Regions from separate parts of the Methylophilus sp. DMC16 genome, predicted to be linked through region 3. Evidence: predicted binding sites of a transcription regulator. Region 3 holds the regulator's gene; each other region holds the start of a gene.

Region 1 (4,238 bases), on a different contig from region 3:
TGACCAAACAATTCGGATTCTAATAAATCCTTGGGAATCGCTGCGGTGTTGATAGCGATAAAGGGTTTGTCAGCACGTGGGCTGTGTCTATGCAGTGCACTGGCGACCAGTTCTTTACCACTGCCGGATTCGCCGTTAATGAGCACGGTTGAGTGCGAGCGGCTGAGGCGGCCAATGGCACGGAAAACCTCTTGCATAGCGGGTGCCTGGCCGATAATTTCTGGCGAGGGGCCGGTGTCTTCTACGGCCTCGACAGATTGACGCATGCTTTCTTCAACGGCACGTTTGATAATTTCGATGGCTTGGTCTACATCAAACGGTTTGGCCAGATACTCAAACGCGCCACCCTGAAAGGCGGCGACAGCGCTTTCGAGGTCTGAGTAGGCGGTCATGATAATGACGGGAATCTCGGGAAAGCGCTGCTTTACCTCGGATAAAAAGTCCAGGCCCGAGCCATTCGGCATGCGGATGTCACTGACAATGACTTGGGGTTGTTCACGATTTAAAGCGTTGAGGGCTTCTGCCGGGGATGAAAATGTTTTGAAATCAAAGTCCGTGCGGGCCAGGGCTTTTTCAAACACCCAGCGGATGGATTTGTCGTCGTCTAGGATCCAGATTGGCTTCATAGCTGTTTCTCGTGAATTATTGTACTGATGATTTTAATTGCGTACTTTCAATGGGTAGCAATATATGGAATATGGTTTTACCCGGCTGTGAATCACAGTCGATCATGCCATGGTGTTGGGTGATAAAGGTTTGCGCCAGCGCAAGGCCCAAGCCTGTGCCGCCTTCGCGACCGGATACCAGCGGGTAGAAAATGCGTTCTTTGATGCCGGCAGGGATGCCTGGGCCGTTATCAATAATCTCTAAATGAATCCCGACACGGTAACGTTTTCTGGCTAGCGTAATTTGGCGCTCAGCACGCGTGCGGAAAGTAATGCTCGCACCTTCGGTCTGGTGCTGCTGCATCGCTTGTGCCGCATTACGCGCAATATTGAGCACGGCTTGGATCAGTTTTTCGCGATCGCCAATGAGCTCCGGCAAGCTGGTATCGTAGTCGCGGATCACGCGGATATGGTTAGGCGATTCTGCCAGTAACAGACTGCGTACGCGCTCCAGCACTTCATGAATGTTGGTGGGCTCATATTTTGGCACGCGGTGTGGTGCCAGCAGTCTGTCCATGAGGCTATGTAGTCTGTCAGCCTCTTTGATAATCACCTGGGTATATTCTTTTAGGCTGGGTTGCGGCAACTCAAATTCAAGCAATTGTGCCGCACCACGCAAGCCGCCTAGCGGGTTGCGGATCTCATGCGCCAGATTCCTGAGTAATTCAGAGTTGGCTTGCTGCTGTATCAGCATGCGCTCTTCACGCGCAATACGCAATTGCTGATCCATTTGCACAAACTCCAGAATCAGCATGTCTTCCGGCGTTTGATTGAACGCGGCTGAAATAGGGGTGGCTGTGCAGGTCACGGCCGTTGTATGGCCGCGTTGGGTGGTCAGTGCAAACTCATGCTCACGATATGGGCTCTGTGTTTCTATGGCGTTAGTCACGGCCATTTGCAAAATTTCGCAATTCACAAACACGTCATGGATATGCGCCCCTTGAATCTGGTTGGCACTAAATGCAAACAGAATCTCGGCGCTGGAGTTTGCGTAAGTAACTTCTAGTTGGTTATTAAGCAAAATGACTGCCGTGGCAATATGCTCTAAACCACTAAAGCCGTTGGGAGATTTCTGTACCATGTCCTGAGCTTGTTAAAAAGAGTGAATCACGCCCTGTTTTAAAGCAAAACCCAAGCCAATTCTTACAAGAAACGTAAAAATGATTGAGCAAGCCCCCAAAATGGTGCATTTAAAGGTTGAGTTCTTTATTTAACAGCTCGATATTGCGCTCATGTGCCTGAATTTCGGCCTCAATCACTCGCAGTTTTTCTTCATACTTGGCGACATTCCTAAACGTTTTTCCATTGGCACCTCTATAGACTTCTGGCGTGTTCTGGGCTTCTTCATATAACAGGCGAGCATTCTCAAGTGCTTGTTTTTCTTGAGAAAGCTCGTTCATTAATAGCTCTCGCCGCTTTTGGTCGCGTTGATTTTGTGTCTGATTATCGACTTTGGGAAAATCGGCCGGAGAGGGTGTTCTGACATTGGCTTTTTTCTCCCTGGCAGGGGGTGGAGGCTCTGTGGTTCTGGGCCCACTAATAATGAGCTCTGCCTTGCTTTTGCCTTCGGGTTTGATATTGGTATAGGTGGTGACGCCGTTACTGTCGGTATATTTGTAAATATCTGCCCAGCTTGGGTTGCACATGAGCGCGAAGGTGCAAATGTAAAAAAGTCTTTTCATGGCAATAGTTTAGAGCAGATCGTTGAGGGTATCAACGTCTGCTCGCCTAAAAACGTTGACGGAACAGCGCGCACATAAAAAAACAGGGCAGCCTGGGCTGCCCTGTTTTAGTGCGTGCTCTTGTGATTAGCAAGAGTAGTACAGACCAAATTCCACTGGGTGTGGTGTTTGGCGCAGTTTAGTGACTTCTTCCATTTTCAATGCAATGTATGCATCAATCCAGTCGTCTGAGAAAACGCCGCCGCGTGTTAAGAACTCGCGGTCTTTATCCAGATACTCCAATGCTTGTTCCAAAGATGAACATACCGTTGGGATCAATGCATCTTCTTCTGGTGGCAGATGGTACAAGTCTTTAGTCGCTGGTTCACCTGGGTGAATCTTGTTCTGAACGCCATCCAGACCAGCCATCAACAGGGCTGAGAAAGCCAAGTATGGGTTAGCAATCGGGTCTGGGAAGCGCGCTTCAACACGACGGGCTTTATCAGAATGCACGAACGGAATACGAATCGCAGCAGAACGGTTTTTAGCGGAGTAAGCCAGTTTGACTGGTGCTTCGTAATGCGGTACCAAGCGCTTGTAGGAGTTAGTACCTGGGTTGGTAATCGCATTCAGTGCGCGCGCATGCTTGATGATGCCGCCGATGTAGTACAGAGCGAAGTCGCTCAGGCCTGCATAGCCGTTACCTGCAAACAGGTTTTTACCATCTTTCCATACGGATTGGTGAACGTGCATACCGGAGCCGTTGTCACCAAACATTGGTTTTGGCATAAATGTGGCTGTTTTACCGTAAGCATGGGCTGTGTTAGTCACTACGTATTTCAGGATTTGCGTCCAGTCAGCACGTTGTACCAAGGTCGCAAACTTAGTACCGATTTCACATTGACCTGCTGTTGCCACTTCGTGGTGGTGCACTTCAACAGGCACGCCCAGTTCTTCTAAGGTCATGACCATGGCAGAACGGATGTCGTGCAATGAATCGACAGGAGGCACTGGGAAGTAGCCGCCTTTAACGCCTGGACGGTGACCAGTGTTGCCACCCTCGAATTTTTCACCTGAGGACCAAGCGGCCTCTTCTGAGTTGATTTTCACAAAGCTACCACCCATGGTGGCATCCCATTGTACGCTGTCAAAAATGAAGAACTCTGGCTCTGGACCAAAGTAAGCAGTGTCGCCCAGGCCGCTGGATTTCAGGTAAGCTTCAGCGCGTTTTGCCAGGGAGCGTGGGTCACGGTCATAGCCTTTACCATCAGTAGGGTCTACTACGTCGCAGGTCAGAACCAAGGTTGGTTCGTCAAAAAATGGATCGATGAATGCGGTGCTTGCATCAGGCATCAATTGCATGTCAGAGGCTTGAATGCCTTTCCAGCCAGCAATGGAAGAACCATCAAAGGCGTGACCTTCGGTAAATTTATCTTCGTCGAAGGCAGACACTGGCACGGTCACGTGCTGCTCTTTACCTCTGGTGTCGGTAAAACGGAAATCAACAAATTTGATGTCGTTTTCCGCAACCAGTTTCATTACGTTTGCAACGGACATTACATTCTCCTCAGTGATCAAGATCTAAAATGATTCAACTTGCGCACGCAAAAAAGGGACATGTTGCGGATGTCCCGGAACGTGAGCAAATATAAAAACACAAACTAGCAAAACAAATAGATATGTGGAATTTTTGGTTTACGAATTCCATTGAATCTTAGGATGTAATAGTAGCAGGAAGCATGCCACCCAAAAACAGGCATTTTGCATGGATATGGGATATCTGACATAAAAAAGCAAAATCAATGGGCACTAATTAGGTGCACTGCAACAAATTGAGCACAAAAATGGTGCTAAATGTGTTTGCATGGCTTTCACAGGTATACTCGCGGTTTAACTAAGTGATTGAAAGAGT
Region 2 (4,238 bases), on a different contig from region 3:
CCTTCGGCGCGGTTAACGGCCTTTGCCAATGCAAACAGCCCGACATCATGTCGGGCTGTTTTTTAATCTATGCGGCATGGCTTACAGAAGGCGCCATCCAGAAGGCGCCATCGCTTATGGCGCTTTCATGGCCTTGCCGTTTAAATCCAAGGATGGCGCGGCGGTTTCACCTTGTTCAGGCTGTAGTTGCCGACGGCATGGTATTTCCAGCGCACCGGGTCGTGCAGCGTATGGGTACGTGCATTGCGCCAGTGGCGGTCCAGGTTGTATTCGCCCAAGGTCGAGCGTGTCCCGGCCAGTTCAAACAGTTTGCTGCCCGCCAGCAAGGCGGTTTCGGTACTCAGCACTTTGGCTTCAGCTACCGCAATCGAAGCTTCTGCCACGGTGTCCTCATTCGGGTTACGTTGTGCTTCGTCTATGTATTCACCGGCACGTGCCAACAAGGCCTCGGTGGCGTGGAGGCGAATTTGCAAGTCGCCGATGTCTTTGATGGTATGCGGGTCTTCATAGCCGTGTTCCAGATCGGTATCTATCCATGGCCGTGTGTAGTTGCGTACAAAGTGCAGGGTATCTTTAAACGCCGCGCGGGCGATGCCGGTATCCACCGCCGCCTGGATAATCTGTGCAATTGGCCCCATGGTGGTCGGGCGGTCAAACGCCAGATGGTGCGGCAAGACATATTCGCTAGGCACAAAAATATTTTCCAGGATGGTCGTCCCGCTGGCGGTGGTGCGTTGGCCAAAGCTGGACCAGTCATCAATAATGGTCAGGCCTTCTGCGCCAGCGGGTACAAATGCCACCACGGTATTGTCGTGTTCATCTTTTGCCACCACTGGCACCCAGTCCGCCAGCAATGCGCCTGAAGAATAGAATTTTTTGCCGTTTAAAAAGTAGCCGCTATTGGTGGGCGTGAGCTTGGTTTTCACGTCATTGACGCTCTTGGTGCCAATCTCGGAGAACGCATTGCCAAACCGCACCCCTTGTAGCACCAGCTCAAAAAAGTATTTTTTCTGAAAGTCTGAGCCATCCAGGCGCAAGCCTTCCACCATGTATAAATGATTCTGTGGAATCTGGCCGACACTGGGGTCCGCCTCGGCCACGGTGGCTACCACTTCTGCCAGGGTTTTGTTGGAGACGAAGGCACCGCCGTATTCTTTCGGCACGGTAATGCCCCACAAGCCACTGCTTGAAAACAGGTCTAGCTCTTTACGTGGCAGTCGGCGTTCCTGGTCGCGCAGGGCGGCTTCTTTGGCGATTTCGCTGGCAACCTGTTTGGCGACGGTCAGGGCTTCTGCGTCACTTTTAATCAAATGCGCCGCTTGTCGCGGCAGGTTTACAGGCAAATGTGCAATCTTATTTGCTTGTGCAGTCATAGTCAGTCCTTATTCAAAAAGAGATCAATAAAGGCATGGCGAGCAGGCACCATGCGTCTGCAGTCACTGTTGCATTTAGTGTGCCAATCAATAAAGCATTGAATTTAAAGGAAAATGTAAAAATCCATCTCTGCCTCCGCCTCTATAGAAACAGTTTGCTGCTGAATGGCTGCTGTAAAAGCAGCAGCCACTGGAGGGTGGGGCGGGAGCGGACTGCAGCGTGATCGCACAAAACTGCTGCTTTTGCAGCAGTTGATCAGCAACTAGCGCTGGAATCTAACACCATTTAAAAATCAGGTTTTATATTAAGTCATTGAAAAATATAAATATTATGGCCTGGCATGGATGCTGCTAATACTACTGGCAAGCAAGGTCGTCTGCGAAGCATCGTAAGCAACGACCTTCGTCATTGTTATTTCAGGAGTCATGATGAGCCGTCCATTAAAAGTCACTGCCGTTTCCGGCAGCTATAAATTACCTTCCAGAACCGCTGCACTGGTGCAGGCGATCACACAGAAGTTGGGACAGCAAATCCCGATTGATCTGCACGTGGTGGAATTAAGCGAAATTGCGGGCAGCTTGGTCGCTTCCTACGATCCCAAAGCCTTACCAGTCAACGTACAGCAAGATATCCAGGCGATTGAAACCGCCGATTTACTGGTGGTGGCTACGCCTGTGTATCGCGCCTCTTATGGAGGGTTGTTCAAGCATTTGTTTGATCTGGTCAATCTCGAAGCATTGATTGATGTGCCCGTGCTGCTGGCAGCAACCGGCGGGACTGAGCGCCATGCCTTGATCATTGATCATGAGCTGCGCCCATTATTCAGCTTCTTCCAGGCAGTCACGTTGCCGATCGGCGTATATGCCGTTGAAGCGGATTTTGAAAACTATCAAATCAAGAGTGAGGCGGTGAAAGCGCGCATTGATCTAGCGGTAGAGCGTGCCCTGCCTTTGCTCAAGCATCGCGAGCTTTTGAGCCAGGAAAAGTTATTAGCTATTTAAATTCAGTGACTTTTGGAGAGATTAAAGATGAGTACAGAAAACATTAAATTTGCCTATTGGGTGCCTAACGTCAGTGGTGGCCTGGTGGTCAGTAACATTGAGCAGCGCACCAGTTGGGATATCGATTACAACCGCAAGCTGGCACAAATTGCCGAAAAAGCCGGATTTGAATATGCCTTGAGCCAAATCCGATTTACTGCGGGCTATGGGGCCGAGTTTCAGCATGAGTCGGTATCTTTTTCGCATGCCTTGCTGGCGGCGACCACCAAACTCAAAGTGATTGCCGCCATTTTGCCTGGCCCCTGGAATCCGGTGCTGGCTGCCAAACAATTGGCGACCATTGATATTCTCACCCAGGGACGGATTGCGGTGAATATCGTCTCCGGCTGGTTCCGTGGTGAGTTTACGGCGATTGGCGAGCATTGGCTGGATCACGACGAACGCTACCGCCGTTCACGCGAGTTTATTGAAGCGCTCAAGGGCATTTGGACCCAGGATAACTTTACTTACAGAGGCGATTTTTACCGCTTTAGTAACTACTCACTCAAACCTAAACCTTTGCAGCAGCCACATCCAGAAATTTTCCAGGGCGGCAGTTCACGTGCTGCGCGCGATAATGCGGCCGCGGTCTCAGACTGGTACTTCACCAACGGTAACACCGTGGAAGGGATCAAGGCCCAGGTGGACGATATTCGCGCCAAGGCGGCGGCCAATAAGCATCAGGTCAAGATCGGGGTCAATGCCTTTGTGATTGCCCGCGATACCGAAGAAGAAGCCAAAGCCGTATTGAAGGAAATCATTGATAAAGCCAACCCTGAAGCGGTCAATGCCTTTGGCCATGAAGTGAAAAATGCCGGTGCTGCCAGCCCGGAGCGTGAAGGTAACTGGGCGAAGTCGAGCTTTGAAGACCTGGTGCAATATAACGATGGCTTTAAAACCAATTTGATTGGTACACCACAGCAAATTGCCGAGCGCATTGTGGCTTTGAAGGCGGTGGGCGTAGATTTAGTGTTGGCGGGCTTTTTGCACTTTCAGGAAGAGGTCGCTTATTTTGGTGAAAAAGTACTGCCACTGGTGCGTGAGCTGGAAGCTAAAACCTTGGCCAAAGCGGCTTAACTCAACCCGGCAGGAAATTGGCAATGGCAGAGACTTTACCTCACTTGCTCGCTTTGCAGGCCGTGGAGCGCCCGCATCGTGTTGCAATTCGGCATAAACAGCTGGGCCTCTGGCAGCAGGCCTCCTGGCTTGCGGTGCAAGAGGACGTCACCCGCACGGCGCACTATTTACAGCAACACGGCTTTCGCCAGGGCGATACCTTGTTCCTGCTCAGTGAACCACGGCCAGAGGCCTTGCTGTTGTCGCTAGCCGCCCATTGGCTGGGCGGCGTGGCAGCGCCACTGGATCCGGCCTTTGCGCAGCCGCAGTTACTGGATTTATTGCATACCTTGCGGCCAAAATTTGTGTTTGCCGAGGCGCAGGCGCAGGTGGATCAAGTCCTGGCAGCCAAGCCTGATAGCACACTGGTGATTTATGCCGATGCGCGCGGGCTAGCTGGCTATCAGCATCCTGCGCTGGTTGCTTATGCGCAGATTGTGGACACGCCTGAGACCCAGAACATTTCACCGGTGGCTGAGACTGCGGAAATCGCCTTCCGCTTTTACCGCTTAAGTGACGCCTATGCGCTGGAGTACAGCGAATTAAGCCATGCCGAACTGCTTAAGAATGGCCGCCAATTGATCAGCCAAGAGGCGCTCACTGCGCATGAAGAGGCATTGGCGGCGCGTGCATTTGCCGCCAGCGGTCATGCCAAATATCTGCTTTCGCCGTGGCTATTGGCAGGCTTTACGCTGAATTTTCCAGAAA
Region 3 (4,238 bases):
GAATTGCAGCGGCCACGCTTTACCCAGTTTGGCCTGAACAAGCCTTACACGCAAATTTATGGTCAGCATGGACGTGTTTCTGCCAATGGTAAACTGGTGGAGTTTAGCAATCAGGTCAAGGTGATCCGCCAAGCCTCTGCCACCAAGCCAGAAACACAAATGCAAACCGAGCGGCTTTGGCTGGAGCCGGATACCGAGGTGGCACACACAGACCAGTCGGTGATCATCCGCCAAAAACCGGCGACAGTGATTACAGGCACGGGCATGCGTTTTGATAACCGGGCTGATACCATGCAATTGTTTAACCGGGTGCATGTGCATTATGAGCGTCCACCCGTCGCCAGCAATTTGGCAAGCCCGGCCCAGGCGTCAAACACAGAACGCCAATGACCGTTGATTATGGAGAAATGAGTTGAACACGCACAAGCCCTTATTTTTAGCGATCTGCATGAGCGTATGGGCGCTATTGTCCATGCCGCTGAGTGTGCTGGCCGAAGAATCTGACCGAGATCAACCGATAGAGCTTGAAGCGGATACCGTGACCGTGAACGATGCTAAAAAAATCAGTATCTACACGGGCAACGTGATTCTTAATCAGGGCACTTTGCAAATCAAGGCGGACAAAATGATCGTACGCGAGGATCAGGACGGCTTTCAACATAGCACCTGTACCGGCAACCCCACCACATTCAAGCAAAAACGTACCGGTAAAGACGAGTGGATGCAAGGCAGTGGTCAACGTATCGAATACAACGCCCGCATGGATAAAGTGCAACTGTATACCAATGCCTGGGTTAAACGTGGTGAAGACATCGTGACCGGGGACTACATCAGCTACGACGCCAACGCCGAGTATGCCGAGGTGATTGGCGGCACCAAAGCCAACCCGAACGGGACGGCTGGCAGCCGCGTCAAGGCCACCATACAGCCTAAAAATAAAACCACACCACCTGTCATTGACAACAAGCCAACCTCTCAACAGGGGTTACGGATGAATCGCTCCTTGCAACTCAAGGTCGAACCTGCCCCTGCCGAAAACACTGGTGAGCAAGGCAAAGAGTAAGCATAAAGATGGAAACCATGGCAGCAGATCAGAACCATTTGCAGGTTAACCGCCTGAAAAAAACCTATCAGGGCCGTACCGTGGTCAAAAACACGACGCTTGAGTTACGCAGTGGCGAAGTGATCGGCTTGCTGGGTCCCAACGGGGCAGGCAAAACCACCAGCTTTTACATGATTGTCGGGTTGGTTGCACTGGATGAAGGCAACATTACGCTGAATGGCGCCGACGTGAGCCGCGCGCCCATGCATGAGCGCGCGCGCATGGGCCTGGCTTATCTGCCCCAAGAAGCATCCATTTTCCGCAAGCTCAGCGTAACCGACAACATCCTCGCCATTCTTGAAACCCGTCCCTATACGGAAGAGCAGCGTGAGGCGAGGCTTGAGTCCTTGCTGGATCAATTGCATATCCAGCACATCCGCAACAGTCAGGCCGTCAGCTTGTCTGGCGGCGAACGTCGACGCGTTGAAATTGCGCGCTGCCTGGCCACAGACCCTAAATTTATTTTGCTGGATGAACCGTTCGCCGGGATTGATCCGATTGCGGTGATCGAAATCCAGAAAATCATCCGCTACCTGAGCAGTCAGAATATTGGTATTTTAATCACCGACCACAATGTGCGCGAAACGCTGGACATCTGTGACCGCGCTTATATTGTCAATGAAGGCGCTGTGTTTGCAGCAGGCACGCCCGATGAAATCATTCAGAACGAAGGTGTGCGTGAAGTGTATCTGGGCAAGAATTTTAGGCTGTAATCCGTCATGAAACAGAACCTGCAATTACGTATTTCGCAAAATCTGGCGCTGACGCCGCAGCTGCAGCAATCGATCCGTTTGCTGCAACTTTCCACGCTGGAACTGAACCAGGAACTGGAAACCATCCTGCAGGAAAACCCGTTACTGGAAATGTCAGACGGTGAAGAAGGCGAGTTTGAAGATAACACACCGCCTCCCCCCACTGTAGAAGCTGAGCCGACAGATGCCAGCTCGTTTGACATGGCAACGCAGCAAGAGATCACCGCACCGGCAGAAAGTCTGCGTGAAGACTTGCACGATGAGCTGGGCGGGAGCGAGAGCGACCTGCCCAATTTAAACGAGGAATTCACGCCGCCAGAGTTTGAAGATGATTATGAAGAGTTTGGCAGCACCAGCAACTGGGACGAAGCCGGACGCAATCATCAGGAAGACGAAGACAGTGACTTTTCCAGACAGGAAACCACCAGCATCAGTTTGCGCGAGCATCTGATTGATCAGATACAACTGGCACATTTATCGCAACGTGACATGAGCCTGGTCAAACTGCTACTGGATAGCATCACTGATGATGGCTATCTGGAGCAAGATCTGCAGGAGATTGTGGAGCACTTGCCACTCGAACTTGAGGTCGAGCTGCTGGAACTGGAAACCGCACTCAAACTGATCCAGAACCTGGACCCTGTAGGCGTTGGTGCGCGCGATTTACGCGAGTGCCTGCTCTTGCAACTGACGCGTTTGCCGCAAGAAACGCCACACTTGCAAACCGCCATTGCCATTGCCAAAGACCACCTGGCGCTGCTGGCCAACAAAGACTTTGTCAAACTGCGCAAGGTGCTTGGTTGCGATGAAGCGGTACTCAAGGCGGCGCAGCACCTGATCCGCCAGCAAAACCCCAGACCCGGCAGCGAGTTTTCCAGCTTTAGTCACGATCACTTTATCCAGCACGATGTGGTGGTTAAAAAGATCAAGGGTATTTGGGTCGCCTCCTTAAATGATGGCGTGATCCCCAAACTGCGCATCAACCAGATGTATGCGGACATCCTCAAGCGCAACCGCGAGAGTTCAGGCCAATACCTGCAAAGCCAGATGCAGGAAGCCAAGTGGATGATTAAAAATATCCAGCAGCGCTTCTCGACCATTTTGCGCGTGTCACAAGCCATTGTAGATCGCCAGCGCAACTTCTTTGAACATGGTGAAATTGCCATGCGGCCACTGGTACTGCGTGAAATCGCCGAAGAACTCGACTTGCATGAAAGCACAGTTTCCCGCGTCACCACGCATAAGTATATGCTCACACCGCGTGGCGTCTATGAACTCAAATACTTCTTTGGCAGCTCAGTGGCCACAGATGCAGGCGGCTCCTGCTCTGCCACCGCCATCCGCGCCTTGATCAAGCAAATGGTGGCCGAAGAAAACCCGAAAAAGCCTTTGTCGGACAACCAGATCACCGACACACTGGCACAACAAGGCATCGTCGTTGCCCGCCGTACCATAGCCAAATATCGCGAGTCCCTGAATATTCCTCCCGCGAACTTGCGCAAAACGCTCTAAACAAAAAAGGCCGCAGATGCGGCCTTTTTTGTTTCTCAGCTCAAATCACCTGATTGTGATCTTGGCAAATTTACGTTTGCCCACCTGTGCGATCACTGTCACGCCTTTTGTCAAAGGCAGATTCTTATCATCCACCTTGACGCTGTCGAGCTTGACGCCGCCTTGCTGCACTGCGCGCATGGCTTCACTGGTGCTTTCAACCAGGCCCGCCTGTTTTAACAATTGGCTAATGCCGATGCTCTCGCCTTCAATGGTCACTTCAACTTCGGGCACGTCATCCGGGATGCCGCCTTTGGCACGGGTCTGGAAGTCCTGCAAGGCTTTTTCAGCCGCGGCTTGACCATGGAAACGCGCCACAATTTCCTGCGCGAAGCCGACCTTGATATTGCGGGGGTTTGCGCCACTGGCGACTTGCGCCTTCCATTCGGCAATGTTTTCCAGCGTCGCAAAAGACAGCAAATCAATATAGCGCCACATCAGTTCATCTGAAATCGACATGATCTTGGCAAAAATAGTCTCTGGCGCCTCGCTAATGCCAATGTAGTTCCCGAGTGATTTAGACATTTTATTGACGCCATCCAACCCTTCCAGCAACGGCATCATCAGCACACATTGCTGCGACTGGCCGGCCTGCTTTTGCAACTCACGCCCCATGAGCAGGTTAAACTTCTGGTCGGTACCACCGAGCTCAAGATCCGCTTGCAGGGCCACCGAATCATATCCTTGCAGTAACGGGTACAGAAACTCGTGAATCGCAATCGGTTGATTACCCTTGAAGCGTTTGGAGAAGTCATCCCGCTCCAGCATGCGGGCCACGGTATGGCTGGCAGCCAGCTTGATCATCCCCGCCGCACCGAGTTCACTTAACCAGT

The links. Region 3 encodes sigma-54, which starts transcription at its own class of promoters, with help from an activator protein. Its sites were predicted from a motif close to TGGCACNNTTCCTGCT; they were not measured.
Region 1: the regulator sigma-54 is predicted to act here: its motif matches at 1,789-1,804, upstream of glnL (nitrogen regulation protein NR(II)).
Region 2: the regulator sigma-54 is predicted to act here: its motif matches at 1,711-1,726, upstream of msuE (FMN reductase).

The regions. Positions count from the first base shown of each region.
Region 1 is NZ_JBQUZC010000002.1:679,428-683,665, forward strand. It holds gene ntrC (nitrogen regulation protein NR(I)) at 1-626, opposite strand, end outside; gene glnL (nitrogen regulation protein NR(II)) at 643-1,746, opposite strand; gene ACT53D_RS11370 (DUF4124 domain-containing protein) at 1,856-2,347, opposite strand; gene glnA (type I glutamate--ammonia ligase) at 2,474-3,883, opposite strand.
Region 2 is NZ_JBQUZC010000004.1:17,894-22,131, forward strand. It holds gene ACT53D_RS14175 (SfnB family sulfur acquisition oxidoreductase) at 141-1,373, opposite strand; gene msuE (FMN reductase) at 1,803-2,375, shown strand; gene sfnG (dimethylsulfone monooxygenase SfnG) at 2,403-3,491, shown strand; gene ACT53D_RS14190 (AMP-binding protein) at 3,515-4,238, shown strand, end outside.
Region 3 is NZ_JBQUZC010000003.1:87,901-92,138, reverse strand. It holds gene lptC (LPS export ABC transporter periplasmic protein LptC) at 1-390, shown strand, start outside; gene lptA (lipopolysaccharide transport periplasmic protein LptA) at 449-1,063, shown strand; gene lptB (LPS export ABC transporter ATP-binding protein) at 1,072-1,815, shown strand; gene ACT53D_RS11870 (RNA polymerase factor sigma-54) at 1,822-3,366, shown strand; gene tyrS (tyrosine--tRNA ligase) at 3,412-4,238, opposite strand, start outside.